DNA from 3 places in the Priestia sp. TSO9 genome. Region 1 is predicted to be linked to each of the others. Evidence: riboswitches for the same ligand, from Rfam matches in the RefSeq annotation. Region 1 holds a riboswitch; each other region holds the start of a gene.
The links. Region 1 has a riboswitch for lysine ahead of LJC66_RS12895 (amino acid permease). Riboswitches for the same ligand answer to the same signal wherever they lie in the genome.
Positions count from the first base shown of each region.

Region 2: linked by a shared signal. The riboswitch ahead of lysA (diaminopimelate decarboxylase) and the one ahead of LJC66_RS12895 (amino acid permease) in region 1 are both predicted to bind lysine.
Region 3: linked by a shared signal. The riboswitch ahead of LJC66_RS23990 (aspartate kinase) and the one ahead of LJC66_RS12895 (amino acid permease) in region 1 are both predicted to bind lysine.

Region 1 covers NZ_JAJEKD010000013.1:921,993-930,109, reverse strand. Annotated here, with positions in the region: gene LJC66_RS12905 (GNAT family N-acetyltransferase) at 1-245, shown strand, start outside; gene LJC66_RS12900 (hypothetical protein) at 349-717, shown strand; gene LJC66_RS12895 (amino acid permease) at 753-2,192, opposite strand; lysine riboswitch at 2,295-2,479, opposite strand; TPP riboswitch at 2,654-2,754, shown strand; gene thiT (energy-coupled thiamine transporter ThiT) at 2,787-3,395, shown strand; gene LJC66_RS12885 (ethanolamine ammonia-lyase reactivating factor EutA) at 3,552-4,967, shown strand; gene LJC66_RS12880 (ethanolamine ammonia-lyase subunit EutB) at 4,994-6,364, shown strand; gene eutC (ethanolamine ammonia-lyase subunit EutC) at 6,379-7,092, shown strand; gene eat (ethanolamine permease) at 7,114-8,117, shown strand, end outside.
Region 2 covers NZ_JAJEKD010000013.1:722,092-730,208, reverse strand. Annotated here, with positions in the region: gene LJC66_RS11890 (NAD(P)/FAD-dependent oxidoreductase) at 1-529, opposite strand, end outside; gene LJC66_RS11885 (CBO0543 family protein) at 865-1,377, shown strand; lysine riboswitch at 1,444-1,626, shown strand; gene lysA (diaminopimelate decarboxylase) at 1,772-3,100, shown strand; gene LJC66_RS11875 (dicarboxylate/amino acid:cation symporter) at 3,153-4,415, shown strand; gene LJC66_RS27745 (hypothetical protein) at 4,553-4,687, shown strand; gene LJC66_RS11870 (hypothetical protein) at 4,838-5,023, shown strand; gene LJC66_RS11865 (LysR family transcriptional regulator) at 5,160-6,071, shown strand; gene LJC66_RS11860 (O-methyltransferase) at 6,258-6,944, opposite strand; gene LJC66_RS11855 (pentapeptide repeat-containing protein) at 7,070-7,789, opposite strand; gene LJC66_RS11850 (PadR family transcriptional regulator) at 7,808-8,117, opposite strand, start outside.
Region 3 covers NZ_JAJEKD010000015.1:1,695,206-1,703,322, forward strand. Annotated here, with positions in the region: gene sdhA (succinate dehydrogenase flavoprotein subunit) at 1-816, opposite strand, end outside; gene LJC66_RS23980 (succinate dehydrogenase cytochrome b558 subunit) at 846-1,454, opposite strand; gene LJC66_RS23985 (YslB family protein) at 1,944-2,471, shown strand; gene LJC66_RS23990 (aspartate kinase) at 2,522-3,754, opposite strand; lysine riboswitch at 3,896-4,073, opposite strand; gene uvrC (excinuclease ABC subunit UvrC) at 4,139-5,905, opposite strand; gene trxA (thioredoxin) at 6,130-6,444, opposite strand; gene LJC66_RS24005 (electron transfer flavoprotein subunit alpha/FixB family protein) at 6,854-7,834, opposite strand; gene LJC66_RS24010 (electron transfer flavoprotein subunit beta/FixA family protein) at 7,861-8,117, opposite strand, start outside.

The DNA of each region.
Region 1 (8,117 bases):
AGCTATCGATTTATATTGATAAAAACCAGCAGGGACATGGCATTGGAAAAAAGCTTATGAAGCGAATTTTGGAATTAGCTAAAGAACTCAACCATCACGTTGTCATTTCAGGGATTACAAAAGGGAATGATATCAGTATCAAAATGCATGAGCAATTTAATTTTACATTTTGCGGAGAATTTAAAGAAGTAGGCTGGAAATTCGATCAGTGGCAAGATGTTCTTTTTTATCAGCTTATTTTATAAGATGTATGACACCTTTACACATTGCAACGTTTTAGTTTCATGTGTAAAGGTTATTAAAATAATAAGTCGTTTTATTATTTTAATACGAAAGGTGTTAGCTATCATGAATACACATGTTCAATATCAGCATCTAAGAGCTATTCCAAAAAAATGGTCCAAAAAAGAACTGCATATCCAGCTGAATAGAATCAAACACAACTCTGAACTATCTACTATAGCAGCAGATCCGCTTTTTCATCTGTTAGAATGTACTCATTCGGGCCTTCAAACTAAACAAGAAATCATAGACTACATCCAAAGCATTCCAACTCATCAACTTCCATCTTTTGTAACCCATTTAAGCAGGTTAATTCAGCATATTTATTATATAGAAGCTGCTGATTACTGTAGTCGCCCCCTCAAAGGTTATATGCTTGTTATGAAAAATCAGCCCGCCTATATATCTCTTCATTTTGCTGATCAGGTCACATAAAAAAGCTCTCTATTCAAAAGAATAGAGAGCTTTTTTTATTCGTATTTTTTTACTGTTACTTGGCATTCTTTTAACGGAATAAGTTTTGACTTTTTCGTCCATTTGTATCCTAACCAAACAATTAAGAATAAAGGAAGTCCGATATAAGAAACAAGTACACCGTACCAGTCAATCGAATCACCCGTAAACGCCGAATAGTTTTGACCTAAAATGACAACAGCACATAAAATAAAGGCAAAGATAGGACCAAACGGGAAAAGTTTTGCATGATATGGAAGTTCACTCAAATCATGACCTTGGGCAACAAATGCTCTTCTAAAACGATAGTGGCTGATGGCAATTCCTAACCAAGCAATAAAACCAGACATACCAGAAGCGTTAAGTAACCACGTGTATACCGCACCGTCTCCAAAAAATGAAGCACCAAATGCAAGTGTACCGACAAGTGCCGTTGCGATTAAAGCATTAACCGGAACGCCTCGTTTATTTACTTTTGCTAAGAACCTCGGTGCTTTTCCATCTTTCGCTAAGTTCCACAGCATACGCGTAGAAGCATACATACCTGAGTTACCAGCAGATAAAACGGCTGTTAAAATAACGGCATTGATAGCTGATGCTGCAAACGCCAGACCTGCTCGTTCGAATATTAAAGTAAATGGACTTACCCGCACATCATCACTTGCTAATGAATCCGCTGTGTATGGAATAAGCATCCCGATAACAAAAATAGCTAAAATATAAAATAACAAGATGCGCCAGAAGACTTGTTTAACTGCACGAGGAACCGTTTTTTCCGGATCTTCACTTTCTCCAGCTGCGACTCCAAGCAACTCTGTTCCTTGGAATGAAAAACCAGCAGCCATAAAAATACCTAAGACAGTAAAGAATCCACCGTGAATGGGTCCATCACCAAGCGTGAAGTTTTTAAAACCTGGTGCTTCATTGTTAAAGATACCAAAAATCATCATAATACCAATAACTAAAAAGATGATAACCGTTACTACTTTAATTAACGAAAACCAAAATTCAGATTCACCAAATCCTTTTACAGAAAGGTAGTTAAGCCCAAACATAATTAATAAAAACAGGGCACTCCATAAAATAGAAGAAGAGTTTGGGAACCAAAATTTCATAATAAGGGCTCCAGCAGATAATTCAGCTGCAATCGTAATAGCCCAGTTATACCAATAGTTCCAGCCGAGAGCGAAACCAAAGGATGGATCTACAAACCGAGACGCATACGTACTAAACGAACCGGCTTCAGGCATATAAGCTGCGAGCTCCGCTAGGCTGGTCATCAAAAAGTAAACCATGACACCAATGATAGCGTAAGCTAAAAGCGCTCCCCCAGGTCCTGCTGTGTGAATTGCTCCACCACTTGCTAGGAATAAGCCGGTTCCGATGGCTCCTCCTAATGAAATCATCGTTAAGTGGCGAGATTTCAACCCACGTTTTAATTCTTGCTGCTCTTGCATAGATAAATACTCCTTTCGAATGTACGGAAAGAGACGGGATAACATAAAAAAAGCCCGCAGTATATGTGCGCGCTTTTAAATCTGAAAACCGCGTCAACCTTCCGTGAAGATAGCTCTTCACATCACTCGCATGATGTGACAGTTCTGTTCCTGTTCGGAGACAGCCCCAGCTTAAATCAACCGAGAAGTGATCTAAACTTCGGCAATTTTTCCTTTCAAGCAACATCCTCAATGTTCTCTGCATTTCCGTTGCTTTACTATTAAAAACTGCGACCTCTACCTCATCGATTAGGATGAGGGTTTTTTATATTCATTTGACATAAAAGAAGTATACCAAATACTAAAACGATTGTCATTATAAAAAATAGATTCAGAAAATAGAAACATCTTTGAAATCTCTCGAATCTATTTTGTTACATATGATATAATGAATGTTGTCATAATACTACATAAATATCCGAACGTACCACAGGGGGAGCCGCCGTGCTGAGAGTGAACAAATTGTTCAGACCCTTCGAACCTGTTAGTTAACGCTAGCGTAGGAATGTGGGAATAGTAGCATATATTTGCTTACTCCTGTGTAAACCGTTTGATATGAATGATTCAAAAACAGGAGTGAGAAACGTGAATAAAGCATTACCTTTACAGGCTAAAATTGAAATAGCTATTTTTGCAGCATTAGCACTTCTACTTGATCTTTTGCCTTCCATTAAGATTGCAACGGCTGTGAGTATTTCGTTCTCCATGGTGCCCATTTTTATTATGTGCTTTCGCTGGGGAGTAAAAGGCGGGGCTCTATCTGGTCTATTATGGGGGCTTTTACAGTTGGCAACAGGAACGGCTTATATTTTAACAGCGCTGCAAACGTTTATTGAATATATTGTGGCTTTTGCTTTTATAGGTTTTGGAGGTATTTTTTCGCAATCTATTAAAACAAATTTAGCTAACAATAACAGATCAAAAGCTTTTGTTTTGATTGTTTTATCCCTTATTATCGGCAGCTTCGCACGGTATTTCTGGCACTTTATTGCGGGTATTATTTTCTGGGGATCATATGCGCCAAAGGGCATGTCCGCTCTATGGTATTCTTTTTCAATGAACGGGATTTCAATGGTAGGATCACTAATAGCCTGCTTAATCATTCTTTCACTATTAATTCCATCGGCATCAAGAATGATTATAACTAAATCACACTCATCATAAGCAAAAAGACTAAATCTACCAAGATTTAGTCTTTTTTGTCATTTGTCACCTTTGTTTACACAAAAGTGTGTCAGGTTTGATAACATAGTTAGTGAAATATTCAAAAAACTGTTTTATGATAATCACCATATTCAAACGAGATAAGGGATTGATAGCATGCTACAGAAATGGATCACGAGCATAGGTTTAGATATTGGAACAAGCACAACGAAACTGATTGTAAGCAAGCTGTTAATAGCAAATCAACAAAATCAGTTTACGCTGCCAGGCTGTCAAATTATTGATCGTCGCGTAACCTATGCAAGTTCTATCTATACCACCCCTATGCTAAACGATGTTGAAATCGATGTTCAAAGATTAACGGTACTACTAGAACAAGAGTATAAGAATGCAGGAATCTCCTTAGATCAAGTGGAAGCAGGTGCTGTTATCATCACAGGAGAAACGGCCAGAAAGCAAAATGCAGAAAGTATCGTTCACTATCTAGCCGAACATGCTGGGGATTTTGTTGTTGCAACAGCTGGCGCTGACCTGGAAGGAATATTAGCAGCAAAAGGATCAGGAGCAATCGAACATTCTGCTGAAACAAATGCAGTAATTGCCAATATTGATGTAGGAGGAGGAACTGCTAACATCGCTTTATGTCAAAATGGAAAAGTTATAGAAACGTTTACACTGCATGTGGGGGGAAGATTAATTCGTCTGAATTCAGACGGTTTTGTCACCTACGTTTCGTCTCATTTAACTGAATTTTTGAAAAATAATTCTTTAACACTGCGAGAAGGTGAAAAAGCAACATTTGAAAAGCTCTCGTCTATCTGTCAATTACTAGCTGAAGAAACCGTGAATTATGTAAATGCGCTGAATCAAAATTCCTCGCTTCTCGTTTCTCCTCATACAAGATTTTCTATCCCCGAAATGATCATGGTTTCAGGAGGAGTAGGAGCAATGATGGAGAAGCAAAAGCCAAAAACAGTGAAAGAAGTGGCCATACATGGAGACGTTGGTCCGCTTCTAGCATATCATTTTCAATCCATCCAAGTTTCTCAAGCCGCTGAGACAACGCGCGCTACTGTAATTGGGGCTGGTATGCAAAATACAGAAGTTAGCGGATCAACTGTATACATTGGGTCTAAGCGGCTGCCGTTAAAAAATATCCCGATTGTAGAGATACCTGTTCAGCAAGAAGAGAAATGGAATCCGCTGATGTTTCAAGAAAGAGCTCGAGCGGCATGTATGCAGGCTTCAACTATTTTCAGCGCAGAAGATCCCCCCGCTGCTATTGCTTTATCTCATTTTCCTTACTGCAGCTATAAGATGCTTCAAGAATTAGCAAAAGTAATAAGCGCTGAATTTATTGCTTGTTTTAAAGGAGCTAAGTGCCTCGTTGTTCTATGCGAGCAAGATATTGCAAAAGCTTTAGGACAAGCATTAGCTAAACAGAGGAAAGAGTTAGAAATTATTTGTTTAGATCAAATTGATTTTACACACGGAGATTACATTGATCTAGGGTTACCAGTAGCTGGAGAAGCGATCTTCGTTTCCGTTAAAACGCTCGCTTTTTCATCATAATCTACTAAATATAGAAGGAGGAAACGATGTTTAAAACTACACGATTGTTAGGAGAAACATTTTCATTTTATAGCTTAAAAGAAATCATGGCCAAAGCAAACGAAGAGCGTTCTGGAGATCAACTCGCAGGAGTTAGCGCTGAGTCAATGAAAGAACGAATGGCAGCAAAGCAAGTTCTAGCTGATATCACACTTGCTGATATCAGAAACTACCCGCTGCTCAGCGCAGATGAAGACAACGTCTCGGCATTAATCGAAAGTCAGATTGATTCATCTGTTTACGACATTATTAAAAATTGGACAGTAGGGGATTTAAGAGAATACATTTTATCCGATCAGCATAGCGGAGAAGACCTTCTTGCACTTAGCAAAGGATTAAGCAGCGAAATGATTGCGGCGGCTACTAAAATTATGTCCAATTTAGATTTAATTCAAGGAGCTGACAAGATAGAAGTGCAAACTACTTGTCAAACGACTATCGGCCAAAAAGGAGTATTGGCTTCTCGAGCCCAGCCTAATCATCCTTCAGATAACTTAAAGGGAATGAGAGCATCTCTATACGAAGCGTTAAGCTATGGAATTGGAGATGCGGTTATCGGAATTAACCCTGTTATTGACACAACGGATAATATCTACGCGCTTTTGAATGAAACAAAAAATATAATCAATGAATGGGCAATCCCGACTCAAAACTGTGTGTTGTCACATGTGACGAGTCAGATGAGAGCAATTGAAAAAGGAGCATCTGCTGACTTGATTTTTCAAAGTTTGGCAGGCACAGAAGCCGGTAATGATTCATTTGGAATTTCACTGTCTATGCTTGATGAAGCGACAGCGTTAATTCATGAAAAAGGGACGGCAAAAGGTCCGAACCGCTGGTATTTTGAAACAGGACAAGGTTCTGAACTGTCATCAGAAGCTCACTATAATATTGATCAAGTAACGCTCGAAGCTAGATGCTACGGCTTAGCTCGTCACTATAAGCCTTTCTTAGTTAATACGGTTGTTGGATTTATTGGACCTGAATATTTATATAACAGCAAACAAGTTCTACGAGCTGGGTTAGAAGATCATTTTATGGGCAAGATGCACGGCCTGCCTATGGGAGTAGACGTATGTTACACCAACCACATGGATGCTGATCAAAATGATATGGATAATTTAAGTATGCTTCTGGGAACAGCTGGAGTGAACTTTGTCATAGGAGTGCCCATGGCTGATGACTGCATGCTAAACTATCAGTCTCTTAGTTATCATGACATCGCAACGGTGCGTAATGTGTTAGGCCGCACCCCAACGCCGTTATTTCAAAAGTGGCTTGAAGAACAGCGTATTGTGGCCAACGGGCGCTTTACATCAAGAGCTGGAGATCCAACTATTTTTATGAATTTGATTTAAGGAAGGTGCTTACTATGATACCAAAGTCAAATCGAGATCCACTAGAAACACTTAAACAATTTACCCCTGCCCGCATAGGTGTCGGACGTACAGGAACAAGGCCGCTAACAAAAGACGTTTTATCTTTTCGCACGGATCATGCTGCAGCCGTCGACTCTGTATATGGAGTAGTTTCAGAAGATATTTTAGCCGAGTTTAACCTTTTCTCTGTGAATACACGCGTGAAGTCAAAAGAACATTATTTAAAACGGCCGGATCAAGGAAGGTTATTAGCAGATAACGCTAAGAAAGAAATTTTTAAAAACTGCGTGCACCGGCCTGATATACAAGTAGTAGTCTCGGATGGGCTGAGCGCCAAGGCAATTGAAGAAAATATAAGTGACGTCTATCCAGCTTTAATTGACTCCCTGCAGTCATATGGACTTCATATCGGGACTTCATTTTTTGTAAAAGGGGGAAGAGTTGCGTGTATGGATGAAATAGGCGAGATCATAAAGCCAAAAGCACTTGTGCTATTGATTGGGGAGCGACCTGGACTGGTCAGTGCTGAATCAATGAGTGCTTACATGTGCTATGAACCTAGCAAAGGCAAAAAAGAGTCTGATCGTATGGTCATTTCTAATATTCATAAAAGAGGGACGCCTCCTATTGAGGCAGCCGCACATATCGGTACTATGATTGACAAAATGATTAAGCAGCAAACAAGCGGTGTACATCTTATTGTCTAAACATCAAAAGGAGGAGAACGTATGGCGTTACAAAAACAATTAAAACCTATTCATTTATGGGCTATTTCAGTTGGTATGGTTATTTCAGGACAATACTTTGGGTGGAATTACGGGTTTGAACAAGGCGGGATTATCGGACTTGCAATTGCAACCTTAATTGTAACTGTGTTTTACACCACGTTTATGTTCAGTTATGCAGAGCTTTCAACATCTATCCCGCAAGCAGGTGGACCTTCAGCTTATGCAAGAAGAGCACTTGGACCTTTTGGGGGATATATCGCAGGAATTGCCTGCTTGCTTGAATTTATTTTTGCTCCTCCTGCTATTGCGGTCTCAACAGGAGCATACCTACACTTCCTTATTCCAGCCGTTAACCCTGTATACGCAACGGTAGGAGCTTTTATCTTCTTTGTTTTATTAAATTTAATCGGGGTAAAAGAAGTAGCAGTGATTGAGCTTACAGCTACCATTGTTGCACTAATTGGTTTATCTATTTTTTATGTAGCTGGTTTGCCTCATGTACAAACATCGAATATTTTTAATGATCATTCATTTATTAATGGGCCAACAGGGGTACTAGCAGCGATTCCGTTCGCTGTTTGGTTTTATCTGGCAATAGAAGGAGGAGCAATGGCAGCGGAAGAAGTGGAAAATCCTAAGAAAAACATTCCTAAAGGATTTATTGGAGCGATTATTACTCTAGCAACCGCAACGTTGTTTACACTATTTGTAACAGCAGGACTTGGCGGAGGAAGCGGGAAGCTAGCCGATTATCCACTTCCACAGGCGCTGTCTTCTGTATACGGAAACGGCATTTCAACCGTTGTTGCTATTATCGGGCTATTTGGCTTGATTGCTAGCTTAAATGGAATCATCATGGGATTTTCAAGACAAACCTATGCGCTTGCACGAGATGGTTACTTTCCTAAATTTCTCGCTAAAACGAATAAAAAAGGAGTTCCTGTCGGCGGTTTGTTGATTCCGGGAGCAATCGGCGTGATTTGTGCAGGATCTGCAACGTTTGC
Region 2 (8,117 bases), 200 kb from region 1:
CTGCGTTTCCTTCTATTATTTTTGCACCGTTTTTCTTCGCTGCATTCACAAGTGCGTTTCGAAGAGCTCTTCCGTTAACGCGAGCGGCTCCACTAATATGAACTGAACTGTATTCTTCCGAAAGAACCGGAAACAAAGCCTGTGTTTCTTTGGCGGATAAACGTGTAATCTCGCCTATTTCGGGAGCTTCTTCCCGACGTTTATATGCTCGTTCTTCCATTTTTTTAAGCTTTTGTTCATCAGTATGTAAGCTAATTGCTCCCACTTGCTTATATCCCGTATCCGTTTCTCCATCTTCTTCTAATTGCTGAATTAATGTTTGATAGTACTTGGCGCCGCCTTTTGCTAAGCGGTACCATGCTTTATTACGACGCTGCGAAAGCCATGGACAAACAATTCCTGCTGCTGCATCAGTAGCTTGACCAGCATCCTTGCGATCTACCAATGTCACATCTGCTCCTGCTTTTGCTAAATGATATGCTGTAGAAGCTCCAAGTATCCCAGCTCCAACTACGATGTATGTTTTCATACCAAAACACCCTTTTCTTTCTTCTAATATTCTCATGCTATATGTACGCAACTTTAGCATAGCAAAAAAAGAAGTCACATACTAGGCGAAGCTATCTTGAGCTTATTTTTGAGTCTTGCTGACTTTGACATATAGTTCCTTTCATTGTAAACAAAAGCGCAATAAGTTCTTTTACGGGAATTATGGTGAGATGAAGCAAACCACAAATAGTGATCACCCATATTTAACACTGCGCTTACCGCTTTTTTATTATAGTTTCTGAATAAAAAAATGAAAGAATAAAACCACTATAATATGTAAATAAAAAGAAATAACCATTATTTTAAGGAGAGCGTATGCAATCTTCATTTGTATTATTTTTTATCATTCTTGGTTTACTATTTGGCAAGTGGCGAAGGTATCAAGAATACTATCCTACTTTGCTGTTTTGGGTCACGGGGAATTTGCTTTATGAAGTACTGCTGTTTCATCACCGCGTATGGGTATTTCACCCTGTTGGTATTGATCACCTTTTTCTACCCGATCACCTAATGGTTTCCCTTGGAATAACCTTAATCATTTATCCGTTTGTTATACCGGTTTTTTTAGGAAGGCTGCCGCTGCATGTAAGCGGCCGGCTGTGGTGGATTCTTTTGTGGGCGCTTTTATTTACTGTGATTGAGTTCATTGCTTATGTTAATCACAGTATTACTCATCATTATGGATGGTCTCTGCTGTGTTCTTTTCTCTTCAATATTGTCACGTTCTCACTTTTAGTCATCCATCAGAAGACAGCACTGGCCGCTTGGGTTCTATCTGGCAGCTTCATAGCTTTCTTATTTATTCTTTTTGATATTCCTATGCCTTAACTTTTCATTGACTAGACGGAGGAAAAGGAAATATAATAGAAATTACATTTAAATATAATTTTCCTCTCTGAGAATAGAGGTGCATGAAATCAAGAGTCACTTATTGGAGACTAATGGAGTCTGTGAAGATAAGTAAAAGGGATTTCGTGCCGAAGTATATAAACATCCATTGTGTTCATATACTGGTTCAGTATTGAATAAATGCTGAGCTGTCACAAACCATTTGGTTTGTGGAGAGCTATTGAAGAGATGTTGATGCCTAGAATGTAATAATATTTTATTATTATGAAACCAAGACGCGTGAACATCACTTCACGGGTCTTTTTTGTGTTTTTCTACTGACCATCAAAGTTCAAAGTTATAGTTGAATGATTTAAATGGAGGGATACGGATTATGTACTTACATGGAACGAGTAAAATTAACAGCAGCAATCATTTAGAAATTGGGCAGTGCGATACGGTCGAACTGAAAAAACAATACGGCACTCCCCTATACATCTACGATCAAGAATTAATTGAGACGAAATGCAAGGCCTTCCATTCAGCCTTTCGAAGAAGCGGATTTTCATATCAAATCGCCTATGCAGGGAAAGCCTTTCTTTGTATGGAAATGGCTAGCCTTTTAACGAAGCTTGATATGTCACTAGATGTGGTCTCAGGAGGCGAATTATTTACAGCGCTTGAAGCTGGATATCCAGCTGAACGCATTCATTTTCACGGAAATAATAAAACAATTGAAGAAATAGAAATGGCTCTTGATGCGAATATTGGCTGTTTTGTTGTTGATAACTTTACCGAACTTGAAGTTTTGCATGCCTTAGCAGCTGAGCGCAAACAGAAAGCATCTATTCTTCTGCGTGTTACTCCAGGGATTGAAGCCCATACACATGAGTATATTATGACCGGACAGGAAGACTCAAAATTTGGATTTGGTCTTTCCAATGACCAAGCCATGAAAGCGGTAAGTTTTGCGTTAGAAAAGCCTTACTACGATCTTTTAGGCATTCATTGTCATATTGGTTCGCAAATTTTTGAAGTAGATGGTTTTTCTCGCGCCATTGATATTTTAACTGATTTCTTATTCAGCATTCGTGATAAAATGGAATTTGAAGTAAAAGTTTTAAACGTAGGTGGTGGTTTTGGTATTCGTTATACCGAAAGCGACTCTCCTCTTCCAGTTGAGTATTATGTAGATGCACTGACAGAAAAGCTAAGCCGCACGTTAACTGAACAGAATTATACCCTTCCAGAAGTCTGGATTGAGCCTGGAAGAAGCATCGTAGGAGAAGCAGGTACAACGCTTTATACAATTGGATCAACGAAGGAGATTCCAGGTGTACGCAAATACGTAGGAATTGACGGCGGTATGACTGATAATATCCGTCCTGCTCTTTACGATGCAAAACATGAAGCTGTCTTGGCTAATAGAGTGACGGATAAAAAAGATGAAACAGTATCAATTGCGGGTAAATGCTGTGAATCAGGAGATATGCTTATTTGGGATATTGACTTGCCGCGCGTTAATCAAGGAGATTTATTAGCAGTGTCCTCTACAGGTGCCTACAACTATTCAATGGCTAGCAATTACAACCGTATTCCGCGCCCTGCTGTTGTATTTGTGAAAAATGGAGAAGCTCGTCTTGCTGTAGAGCGAGAAACATACGAAGATTTGGTGCGTAAAGATGTAAAGCCAGTCGTTACTACGTATGCAATGAGCAAATAATAGCTGTTCTTGCGTAGTAAAGAAGCTATTGTTGTTTGGAGGAAATCTAACTATGGTTTTAAGTGTATTTAAAACGTACAGATCATCGCTTATTCTGCTTCTCGCTATTTTAATTGGCGGGATAGCAGGATATGCTATTGGACCCGATGTGGCAGTCGTGAAGCCCTTTGGTGATTTGTTTCTTAATTTGATGTTCATGATTATCGTTCCCCTTGTCTTTTTTAGTGTGGCTTCGGCGATTGCAAACATGAACGAAATGAAACGTCTTGGTAAAATTATGCTAGGAATTGCCGTTGTGTTTGTCGCCACTGCTGCTGTTTCAGCCGTTTTAGGCTTTTTAGGCGCATCACTTTACAATCCGCTACATAATGTAGATACTTCTGCCATTAAAGAATTGATGGGTGACAGTGAAAATACAGCTGAAAAAATGACGCTTTTAAATCAGCTTGTTAGCACATTTACTGTACCTGATTTTGTTCAGTTATTTTCGAAAGAGCATATTTTACAATTAATTGTCTTTGCCGTTATCTTCGGTATTGCTACCACAATGGCCGGTGAAAAAGGACAGCCTATGGCGAAATTTCTGACTTCGGGTCAAGAAGTATCGATGAAGGTTGTTAAAATTGTGATGTACTATGCCCCCATTGGTTTAGGATGCTATTTTGCTACTGTAGTAGGAGAACTTGGACCAAAGATCTTACAAGGGTACGCTAGAGCATTTATTCTTTATTTATTAATTGCAATCGTTTACTATTTCGGTTTCTTTACGCTATATGCATGGATTGCTGGCGGTAAAGCAGGAATTAAGCTGTTTTGGAAAAATGCAGCTGCTCCTTCTATCACCGCTATTGCTACCTGTTCTTCTGCTGCATCTATTCCGGTCAATTTAGATGCAACAAAGAAAATGGGTGTGCCGCTGGATATCGCTGAAACGGTGATTCCATTAGGAGCAAACACGCATAAAGATGGTTCTGTGATCGGTGGTATTCTAAAGATTGTTTTCTTATTCAGTTTGTTTGGCAAAGATATGACGTCTGCTACGAGTATTTTGAGCATTTTAGGCGTAGCCTTTTTAGTTGGAGCCGTAATGGGAGCAATCCCTGGAGGCGGTATGATTGGCGAAATGTTAATCATTACAATTTATGGATTTTCGCCAGAAGTTCTGCCCATTATTGCGGTCATTTCCACAATTATTGACGCCCCTGCTACGCTTTTAAACAGTACGGGAAATACAGTAACAGCGATGCTTGTTACAAGGTTTACAGAAGGAAAAGACTGGATTAACAAAATTATCACCACCGATAAAGTCGCTTAGTAAAAAAGCAAAGGGAACAGTTTAGTGACTCTCCCTTTGCTTTTTTCGTGTGCAGTAATATCGATAGCGGTGTATAAAGTCTGTAAATACGCACATTCTATAGGTATGTTTCATAACCGGACTGGAGGTGTCGTCTAATGAGTAACGCTGCAGGAGGTTCAAAGAAGAATCAACCGAATGATGCGAATCACGTAAGCGCAGAAACAAAAGCTCATCAAAAACGTCTCACTGAGCAAAACAAACAAGAGCATCAAGCTGAAGAACGAAAATAAAATGACGTTAAAGAGCGCAGCGCCTGCGTTCTTTAACGTCATTTTATTTTTAGAGAGAACTTCATAACCCCGCTCGTTATGGGGCTATCGTACAACCTCCTTTTGAACTTTTACATATTCTATTAATAGGTTTGTAAAAGGAGGAATGATATGATGTTTTCTTGGCTAGAGATTACAGCCGCAGCCTTTGGACTTTCAGTTATTTTGATAAGTTTTGCATTTTTGCCCGAACGTACATGCAAAAATCTTTATATTCCTCATCAGCTAGTAGCAAAATCTATGTTTCTCTACAAAAAAATTATTCGTTTTATAAATCAATTTCGAGAGAAACTTTAGTTCATTTCCTTTCCCTGTTTTTATTCATTGGATATATCCTCCCCCTTTTTAATCAGCGCATTTACAGTAAATAATTTAATGGTTAAAATAAAGAGTAAAGAAAAAGGATAAGCAGTTTGCAGAAATGGAGTTTCACATGGAAATCAGAGACTTAGAATACTTTATAGAGGTAGCAAATCATAAAAATTTTACAAAGGCAGCGCTGCAAGTTCATTTGTCACAAACGGCTTTAAGTAAAGCCGTCAAAAAAGTAGAAAATGAACTAGGATTTGAGCTTCTTGATCGTTCAACAAGAGAATTAAAGCTAACCGATGCAGGAGAGGTTGTGTATCATCAGGCAACTAAAGCTCTGTCGGTGTTAAAAGACATGCCTCACTTGTTGGGAGATTTAATGAATTTGCAAACAGGGCAAATCAAGATGGGAGTCCCTCCGCTCATCGGGACCTTGTTTTTCCCGAAGATTGCAAAAGCATTTAATGAACAATACCCTAAAGTATCTCTAGAGCTTATTGAATTTGGAGCAAAAAAAATTGAAGCACTTGTGGAAGAGGCTGGTGTAGATATGGGGATTGTTATGCTTCCTCTTACAAGCGGTCATGATGAACATTTTCACGTATACCCGTTCGTTAAGGAGAGATTTCTTTTATACGCGCATAAAAACCATTCTTTAGCGAAACGTTCTTCCGTCTGGATGAAAGAATTGGAGCATGAAAAATTCATTATGTTTAGTGAAGAATTTACGCTGCACGACCGGTTAATTCAAGATGCTTTAAAATCAGGCTTTGTGCCTTCTATAGCGTATAAAAGTTCTCAATGGGATTTAATTATTGAATTAACAGCGGCAGAACTAGGTATTGCTATTTTACCCGAATCGCTTTATGCCAAAGTGAAAGATCCCAATATTACTACCGTACCTATTGCAGATCCTGAAATGATGTGGGAACTTGGAATTATTCTGTTAAAAGAACGCTACAGTTCATTCGCTGTACGAGAATTGATTAATTTTTTAACCGAAAAACAAATGACAGATAAATTGGGGCCCATTTAAAAAGAGTCTGGAACAAAAGTATGTTAGTTCAAGGACAATCCGAACGAGTTTGGTTGAGAATCCAACTCGTTCGGATTTTTTCGTGGGGACGCTGAACGTAGGTTTCATGTATGTATTTGCTTCTAGCTGTTGATTGGATGGGTTTAGTTATGTCTCCGTCTTTTTTGATGTGTAATACAAATTTTATCATTCAACAATCCCTACAATGAATCCATCATAGCCTTTGCTTCCAACGGTTTGTATAGCCGTGGCGCTGATTCGTTTTTCTTGAGCCAGAGCATTCATAAATTGGCGAATTCCCTTTACATTTTCATCTTCACTTTCTGAGTTCACCACATGCCCTTGACGAACAACATTATCACAAATAATCGTACTTCCTCTTTTCGATAATTCTAGAGCCCACTTTAAGTAATTTGGGTTATTCGGCTTGTCAGCATCAATAAAGATAAGATCAAATGGCTCTGTTCCCTTATCCTTTAATACAGCTAATGTATCAAACCCGGGGCCGACAAGGACTTCTACTAAGTGGCTTACTCCCGCTCTTTTTAAATTAGCTCTTGCTACTTCTGCATGCTGAGCGCTCAATTCGAGCGTAATCAGCTGTCCGTCTTTCGGAAGAGCTCTGGCTAGCCAAATCGTGCTGTATCCTCCAAGAGTACCAATTTCCAAAATGCGTTTAGCTCCTTTTAATGAAGCTAACAAATGCAGAAACTTCCCTTGACTAGGCGATACGTTGATGGCAGGTAATCCAGCCTCTTGATTTGCCTTCAATACCTCATCAAGAATAGGGTCAGGTTGTATAAGCTTATCATTCATATAAAGATCCACTTCATTCCAAATTTCATATATAGACATTTCCATACTCCTCCACATAAGTGATAAAAGCTTTATTATTTCTATGAATGTGTTCTAGCTCTCTAATAAACTATCCTGCTCGCTCTTAAAAAGAATTGTTATATGTCCATAAAAAAAGACCTTCAGAGAGGTCTTTTTTATCTTTAAATAATCGTAACTTTACTAAGATCTATCTTGGCACTTTTTAAAAAGTTATATGTCAATTTATCCATTTTTGCACCTTCAAAATCGGATTTTTTTAAATCTGATCCTCGAAACTGTACATTTAGCAAAGTGGCGTTGCGAAATGAGGCTTTTTTTAATGATGTTCCTTCAAAGATTGTTCCCTTAAATGTTTCCTCGTCAAATACAATGTCTGTTAAATTACATTGCTTAAAGTACGTGTTGTCATAGATACAGCCTTCAAAACTGGCCTGTTTAAAATTTGCCCATTTAAATTGTACGCCTGTCAAATTAACGTGATGAAATATTGCTTTTGTTAAATTGCTGCTTTTAAACATGCTGTCTGTAAGATCTGCATAGCTAAAATCAGACTCATTCAAATTACTGGCATTAAATTTTCCTTTATACACCGATACAGAACGAAAATCAGATTTTGTAAGCTCGGTCTTTGAAAAATCCATAGGGACGGTTTGCTTTAATTCCTTGGTTTCTACATTCATTGATTGAATCAGTTCTGTGATATCACCGATAGAATTGATTGTCATATAATAAGCCTGTTCTTCACTATGCCCGTCTTTTTTGTAATCTGTAAATTTTTCCTGCAAGTTCTGTGATAGTTCTTCTTCTAGATCTTGAACATTTTCTACATCCTGATAAGGAGACAAAATGTTATGCACATGATTTTTTATTTTTTCGTTCATTTATAACATCATCCTTTCTTACAACAATAAATCAATAATTTTTTTCGCTTGCTCCCAATTTTCTTTGTTTTGTTTATATACGCTTTTTCCTTGTTCTGTAATTTTATAATACTTTCTGCGGCCGCCTTGTACAGCATCTCCCCAGTAAGAAAGAATATGGCCGTCTTTTTCCAGGCGCTTCAAACTTGAATACATTGTGGCTTCTTTTAATTCATACTGCTCTTTAGAGTAGGTATAAATAAGCTTACTGATTTCATAACCATACTTATCGCCGCTGAGAAGTAATTTCAAAATCATTGTATCTGTATGTCCCCGAAGTAAATCTGAA
Region 3 (8,117 bases), on a different contig from region 1:
TAAGAAATACCAAGGTTTACCGTCTTTATATGTCCAAACGCGTCCGCCTTCTCCACGAGCAGATTCACTCATAAGACGAAGCTTATCATCTCCTGGGATAGCAGTTGGATGAATTTGAATAAACTCTCCGTTTGAATAGTATGCACCTTGCTGATACACGATAGATGCCGCTGAACCGGTATTAATAACTGAGTTCGTCGATTTTCCAAAAACAATTCCAGGTCCACCTGTAGCCATAATAACCGCGTCAGCTGGGAACGTTTTAATTTCCATTGATTTTAAATTCTGTGCAGAAATTCCGCGACAGCTGCGCTCATCATCAAGAACAGCACCTAAGAATTCCCATCCTTCGTACTTTGTCACAAGTCCGGCAACTTCATAGCGACGAACCTGCTCATCTAATGCATACAATAATTGTTGACCCGTTGTTGCCCCAGCAAAAGCCGTACGGTGATGCTGCGTCCCGCCAAATCGTCTGAAGTCTAACAAACCCTCAGGAGTACGGTTAAACATAACACCCATGCGGTCAAGTAAGTGAATAATACCAGGAGCTGCTTCACACATTGCTTTTACAGGTGGCTGGTTGGCTAAAAAGTCTCCGCCGTACACTGTGTCATCAAAGTGTTCCCATGGTGAATCCCCTTCACCTTTCGTATTTACGGCTCCGTTGATTCCACCTTGCGCGCAAACTGAGTGAGATCTTTTTACCGGAACTAGTGAAAATAAATCTACTTGCTTGCCAGACTCAGCAATTTTTATTGTTGCCATCAAGCCAGCTAAACCGCCACCGACTACGATGATTTTTCCGTTACTCATCGGAACCCCACTCCTTCAAAACCTTAATTTTATGCAAATGCGAATAATGTACGAACACCTACAAATGTAAGTGCTAAGAAGATTGCTAATGTCACATAAGTTGAAATTCTTTGAGAACGTGGTGTTACAGTTAACCCCCAGCTAACTCCAAATGACCATAGACCGTTTGCAAAGTGGAAGATCGTAGATACAACACCAACTATGTAGAATGCAAGCATTGCCGGGTTGCTTAAAATTCGTTCCATCATTTGAAAATCTACTTCTTTTCCAAGCGCAGCTTGTATTCTGGTTTCCCATACGTGCCATGTGATGAAGATAAGTGTGATTACACCTGAAACACGCTGAAGGATAAACATCCAGTTACGGAAAAATCCATAGTTGTTAACGTTTGTTTTAGCAGTGAATGCGATGTAAAGACCGTATATTGCGTGAAAAACGATTGGTAAGAAAATAATGAAAATTTCTAGAGCATAGCGGAAAGGTAAGCTCTCCATGAAGTGAGCTGCTTGATTAAATGATTCTTCTCCCTTTGTCGCGAAATGATTCACAACTAAATGCTGTGTTAAGAAAATCCCGATTGGTATTACCCCAAGTAATGAATGGATTCTCCGATATTGAAACTCTCTGTTTGCCGCCATCTGCGTAGACCCCCCTTAGTTAAATGAACATAGTTTGTGAAGAACTTTCTTACTCCCACTAGACAAATAGATTAATCGTGAATACAGGAAATGAAAACCTTTGCATTTCCTAATAAAGTATGTGACAGGTTAATTTTACTCCCATCGATTAAGAGCGTCAAGGCAAGATGTTTAAATCTTCTATAAAATATAAATTTATAAAATTTTATATTTGTTACCGCTTACTATACTGATGTTACAGATTTTTTCTTTCTATTATAATATTGCTTGCCACAACTAAGTAAGCGTTTACTTTATACTTTTATTGTAAACAAGTTCACAAAACATTTACACAGGTAAAAGTACCCTTTTAAAAGGTATATTATGGATTTTTTATCTTTACATCTAACTCTTTTTACCATAATAAAGATCCTCTTACATTTTATTAAAAAAATGCGTGAGAGGTTTTTTAGATTTGTATATAATAGTAGTAAAGAAAGAGGGGAAAGCATGAGCAATTTACAAACAGAATCACAGCAAGAACTTGAAGAGACGATGGAAACATCAGAACCTAATGTCACAGCTGAAACAGAGAGAACTCTTGATCACGTTTCATATTTCGGATACAGCCTTTTGCGTGACGTGTTAATTCCAGAGCTTCTTGGAGACGAAACAAATACCATTTCATACTGGGCAGGAAAACACCTTGCGCGGAAATACCCGTTAAATACAATGGATGAAATCGTCGCTTTTTTTAAAGCAGCTTCCTGGGGAACACTGACGCTTGCAAAAAAAGATAAATATTCACTAGAGCTTGAGTTATCAGGTGAGGTGGTCAGCAAAAGATTTCAGCAGGAAACTTGTTCGTTTCATCTTGAGTCAGGATTTGTAGCTGAACAGATTCAGCGTCAAAACAACTGCCTAACAGAAGCCTACTTAACACATAAAGAAAAGAACGGAAAAGTGCTGATTTCCGTGCAGTGGGACCGAAAAGATATCTTACCTACCGAAACGCGTGCGGAGCGTTATAAAAAATAGGAAATATGTATATATAAAAGACGTGGAAATACCACGTCTTTTTCTCTTCTTTATACGTGCACTGCTTGCTGCTCTTCTAATTCAAATGCTACGTGAAGCGTCTCAACAGCTTTTACCATATCAGCGTGCGGTACAACTGTAGATACTTTAATTTCAGACGTGCTGACCATCTTCACTTCAATTTTCTCTCCTGCCAGCACTTCAAACATTTCGGCTGCAACGCCTGGATTAGAAATCATGCCAGAGCCGACAATTGATACTTTAGCCAGACTGCTTTCATGTTCAATACGCGTATATCCTAAAGTAGATTTATACTCTTTTAAGACGGCAAGAGCGGCATCTACGTCTACAGTTTTAATAGAAAATGAGATAGAAAGACGATTATTAGCCGTTACGTTTTGAATAATAATGTCCACATTTAACTGTTCTTTTGCTAATGCTGTAAAAATAGTAGAAAGAGTTTGCAACTCTTTGTTTAACCCTTCAATTGTCACTCGTGAAATATTATCTTCAAACGCAATTCCTCTTACGACTAAGTTTTGTTCCATTGAAACTTCCTCCTCAACAATCGTTCCATTCTCGTTTTCTAAGCTTGAACGCACTTCTAGCGGTACCTGATAATTTTTTGCAAACTCAACGGCGCGCGGATGCAGCACCCCTGCTCCCAAATTAGCTAATTCTAACATTTCGTCATATGAAATAGAGTGAAGCTTACGAGCATCTTCTACATAGCGCGGATCTGTCGTAAACACTCCTGTTACGTCTGTATAAATATCACATTTTGCAGCTTTTAATGCTGCGGCAAGAGCTACTGCCGTCGTGTCAGAGCCGCCTCGACCTAATGTTGTAATGCTTCCATCTTCTGAACAGCCTTGGAATCCAGCTACTACTACGATTCGACCTCTATCTAATTGGCTTTGAATACGAGTCGTGTCAATGTGCTGGATTCGTGCATTGCTGTGAACTGCTTCCGTCTGGATACCAGCTTGCCAACCTGTTAGCGAAGTTGCTTCATACCCTTTATATTGAAGAGCCATTGTTAACAGGGAAATCGTTACTTGTTCTCCAGTTGTAAGAAGCATATCCATTTCGCGTTTGCTTGGACTGTCCGTAATATCACTTGCTAATTTCACCAGTGCATCTGTAGTTTTGCCCATTGCCGATACAACAACAACTACTTGGTTACCGCGCTCTGCTTCTTGAATAACACGGTTTGCTACATGTTGGATACGTTCAACAGAACCAACAGATGTTCCACCAAATTTTTGAACGATTAATGCCATAATTTTGTTCATTCCTTTTCAATAAATTTGCATATGCAGGATGATGAGAAGCTAAATTTTTTTACTCAGACAATAAAAAAAGCAATGAGATGAGCTCTCATTGCTTAACGAACGAAAATTATAAAACATAACCGTCCACTGCCGTGAGATAGCTCTCCAAGAATCTACATCTTGACAATCCTACGTTTATTCAACGCAGAACCAGCAATCATTACTATGAGGTAATGTTCACTTCGGCAAATTTCCCTTTCCGCATCATTCATAAGAGCTCATACCCTTCCTGATACGTACTGATTAAATTTGCACCTCTATCTTCACTTCATTTGATGAAGTGTCGTATGAAATTAGTTAATAGCTTATCAAATATTTTCTATTATTTCAAGACTATTTTTGCAATGTTTCATAAATTTTTTCAGCGATGTTTTGAGGAACACCTGAATTTCGAATATCATCAACCGTTGCTTCTTTCAATTTTTTCACCGAACCAAAATACTTTAACAAAGCTTTTTTACGCTTTTCTCCCACTCCCGGAATGTCGTCCAGAACAGACTGAAAAGCGGACTTAGAGCGCACTTGACGGTGGAAGGTAATCGCAAAGCGGTGAACTTCATCTTGAATTCGCTGAAGCAAATAAAATTCTTGACTATTGCGTTCAAGCGGTATGATTTGAGGAGGCTCACCAATCATCAGGTTGGAGGTTCTGTGCTTATCATCTTTGACAAGACCTGCTGTAGGCACTAAAAGTCCCAATTCATTTTCGAGAACGTCCTGTACTGCAGCTAAATGCCCTTTGCCTCCATCTACAACAATTAAATCTGGAAGCGGAAGACCTTCTTTTAACGCTCTGGAATACCGTCTGCGAACGACTTCTCTCATGGAACTGTAATCATCTGGTCCCTTTACGGTCTTAATTTTATATTTGCGATATTCTTTCTTTTCCGGTTTCCCATCAACAAAAACAATCATCGCAGAAACGGGATCTGTCCCTTGAATATTTGAGTTATCAAATGCTTCAATCCGGTAAGGCGCTGCAATTCCAAGCTCTTCTCCTAACCGTTCAACTGCGCCGACCGTGCGCTCTTCATCTCGTTCAATTAAATAGAATTTTTCACCGAGCGCAATTTTTGCATTTTTACACGCAAGTTCTACTAATTCTTTCTTTTTGCCTCGCTTTGGATGCTGAACCTCTACTTCTACTAATTTCTCAGCTAACTCTGCATCAATCGTTGCTGGAACCAGCACTTCTTTTGGCTTAATATTTTTGGCATAAAACTGACCGATAAAAGTTAAGAAATCTTCTTCTGGCTCTTTATAAAAAGGAAACATAGAAACTTCTCGCTCAATTAATTTCCCTTGGCGAATAAAGAAAACTTGAACACACATCCAGCCTTTATCATAAGAATAGCCAAACACATCTCGATTAACAAAATCATTAAACGTTACTTTTTGCTTTTCCATTGTCGCTTCAATATGAGCAATTTGATCTCGATATTCTTTAGCCCGTTCAAAGTCAAGTTCTTCTGAAGCTTTTAACATTTTTTCAGTTAACTCTGTTTTGACATGCTCATATCCACCATTTAAAAACCGCGTGATATTTTCAATAATTTGTTTGTTTTGCTCTTCTTTTACTTCTTTTACGCAAGGAGCTAGACATTGCCCGATATGGTAATACAAACAAGGTCTGTCTGGCATGGTAGAGCACTTTCTTAGTGGATAAATGCGATCAAGAAGCCGCTTGGTTTCATTTGCAGCTTGGACGTTAGGATAAGGACCGAAGTATTTCCCTTTATCTTTTTTTATTTTTCTTGTAATAACAAGGCGGGGCTGTTTTTCAGCTGTAATCTTAATAAAGGGATAGCCCTTATCATCTTTAAGCATAATATTGTATTTTGGATCATGCTTTTTAATTAAATTCATTTCTAAAATAAGCGCTTCTAAATTAGAAGATGTGACGATATATTCAAAGTCGACAATGTCGTTTACAAGTCGAAGCGTCTTTCCGTCATGAGATCCGGTAAAGTAGGAGCGCACTCGATTTTTTAATACTTTTGCTTTTCCTACGTAAATGACCGTTCCATATTTATCTTTCATCAAGTAGCAGCCGGGCTGATCCGGTAAAATAGCCAGCTTTTCTTTTAAATAATCATTCATACTTTTCTCCTTCCTCTTCTCTTACTCTGTCCATCTATACATTCGCTTATGAAGCGTAACCTACATTCTTTCCTGCTTTACAATACATGCACATAAGCCGGATTTATGACGGTGTTCCTTACATCTAGTATAAAACAAACGAACGCATATTCGCTAAATAAAAGTATTCCAAAAAGAGAAAAAGTGGAGAAAAAGAAAAAACCTAGCCTGAGCTAGGTTTTGACTTACGCGTGTTTATTAATTAATTCTGTTAATGCTTCTTTTGGTTGGAAACCAACTACTTGGTCAACTTTCTCTCCATCTTTAAATAATACTAAAGTTGGGATACTCATAACACCAAATTTTCCAGCTGTTTCTTGGTTTTCATCAACGTCTACTTTCACGATTTTAACTTTATCGTTAAGTTCGCCATCAATTTCTTCAAGAACTGGAGCAATCATTTTACAAGGTCCGCACCATGGTGCCCAAAAGTCAACAAGCACTAGGCCTGATTTAATTTCATCTGTAAAGTTTTTATCTGTAGCATGTGCAATAGCCATTTTAATTCCTCCTAAATATATGCAATATCCAAATTCTACTCACAGTATATCACCTTCAAATAAGGTTTGCTAACTTTTTGCTTACATTTATACTGTTTATTCTCCGCTCTAGTTTGTACAATTCACATAAAAACATACGTAGAAAATTTCGTTTTCCGTGAGGTTGAGACATAACGAAATGAATTCCATCTAAAGGTGAACAAATAGTATACAAAGGCTGAACCGCTTGTGCCACCGCAGTTGATTTCTATGCAAGACTTCGCTTTCCCCGGGAGTCTGGCACAGAAATCAACTGCTAGAAAGACCCACACACATAAAGTTTACCCCAACAAAAAAACGAACCACTAATCAAACATCTTGATCAATGGTTCGTTTTTCACTTCGTCTAAAATCCTTTTGTCCCAGCCTCTTACGCAGACTGTACTTTCAGCTTTTTAAATTCTTCCGTTAGTAGAGGCACCACTTCAAATAAATCTCCAACGATTCCGTAATCAGCTACTTTAAAAATATTCGCTTCAGGATCTTTGTTAATGGCAACAATAATTTTTGAATTTGACATGCCGGCCAAATGCTGAATGGCTCCTGAGATTCCGCAGGCAATGTATAAATCTGGTGTGACTACTTTGCCCGTCTGACCGATCTGAAGAGAATAGTCGCAGTAATCTGCATCGCACGCTCCGCGAGATGCCCCAACAGCTCCATTTAACACGTCCGCTAGTTCTTGGAGAGGTCCAAAACCTTCCGTGCTTTTTACACCTCGACCACCTGCAATCACGACTTTTGCTTCGGATAAATCAACCCCTTGCGTTGCTTTCCGTACAACTTCTTTTACAACTGTACGCAGGTTTTTGATTTCAACATTTAAATCCTCTACATCGCCTGTACGTCCCTCTTCTTTTGCAAGCGGTGAAATATTATTTGGACGAATCGTGACAAACGTAAAAGCATCGGTCATGATTTTCTTTTCAAATGCTTTACCAGAATAAATTGGGCGGGTGAAGACTACTTGATCCCCTCCAACTTCTACATCCGTCACATCGGAAATAAGTCCTTTGTCTAAGCGAGCTGCCAGTTTTGGCGCTAGGTCTTTGCCAAGAGCCGTATGGCCAAATACGATAGCTTCAGGCTGTTCACTTTCAATGATGGCTAATAACGCCTGAGCGTAACCATCTGATGTATAAGCAGCTAAATCTTCATGCTCCGTCACAACAACTTTATTTGCTCCGTACGCAATAAGCTCTTCACTTAAAGCTTTTACGTTCTTTCCTACTAACGCTGCAACAATTTCTCCACCGTCAGCTACAGTAGATGCTGCGGAAATCGCTTCAAACGATACGTTTCGTAATCCCCCATCACGTGCTTCTCCTAGAACTAACACTTTGCGTCCCATTGCAATACCCCCATTGTTTTGACTTATTAAATGACTTTTGCTTCTTTATGCAGTAAATTGACCAGTTCTGTCACTTGATCTTTTATATCTCCTTGTAATACGCGTCCTGCGTCTTTTTTCGGAGGCAAATAAATTTCAATTGTCTTTGTTTTTGCTTCTACATCATCTTCATCTAAATCTAAATCATCCAATTCCACTTCAACCAACGGTTTCTTCTTCGCTTTCATAATCCCTGGAAGAGATGGATAGCGAGGTTCGTTAAGTCCCTGCTGAGCTGTTACTA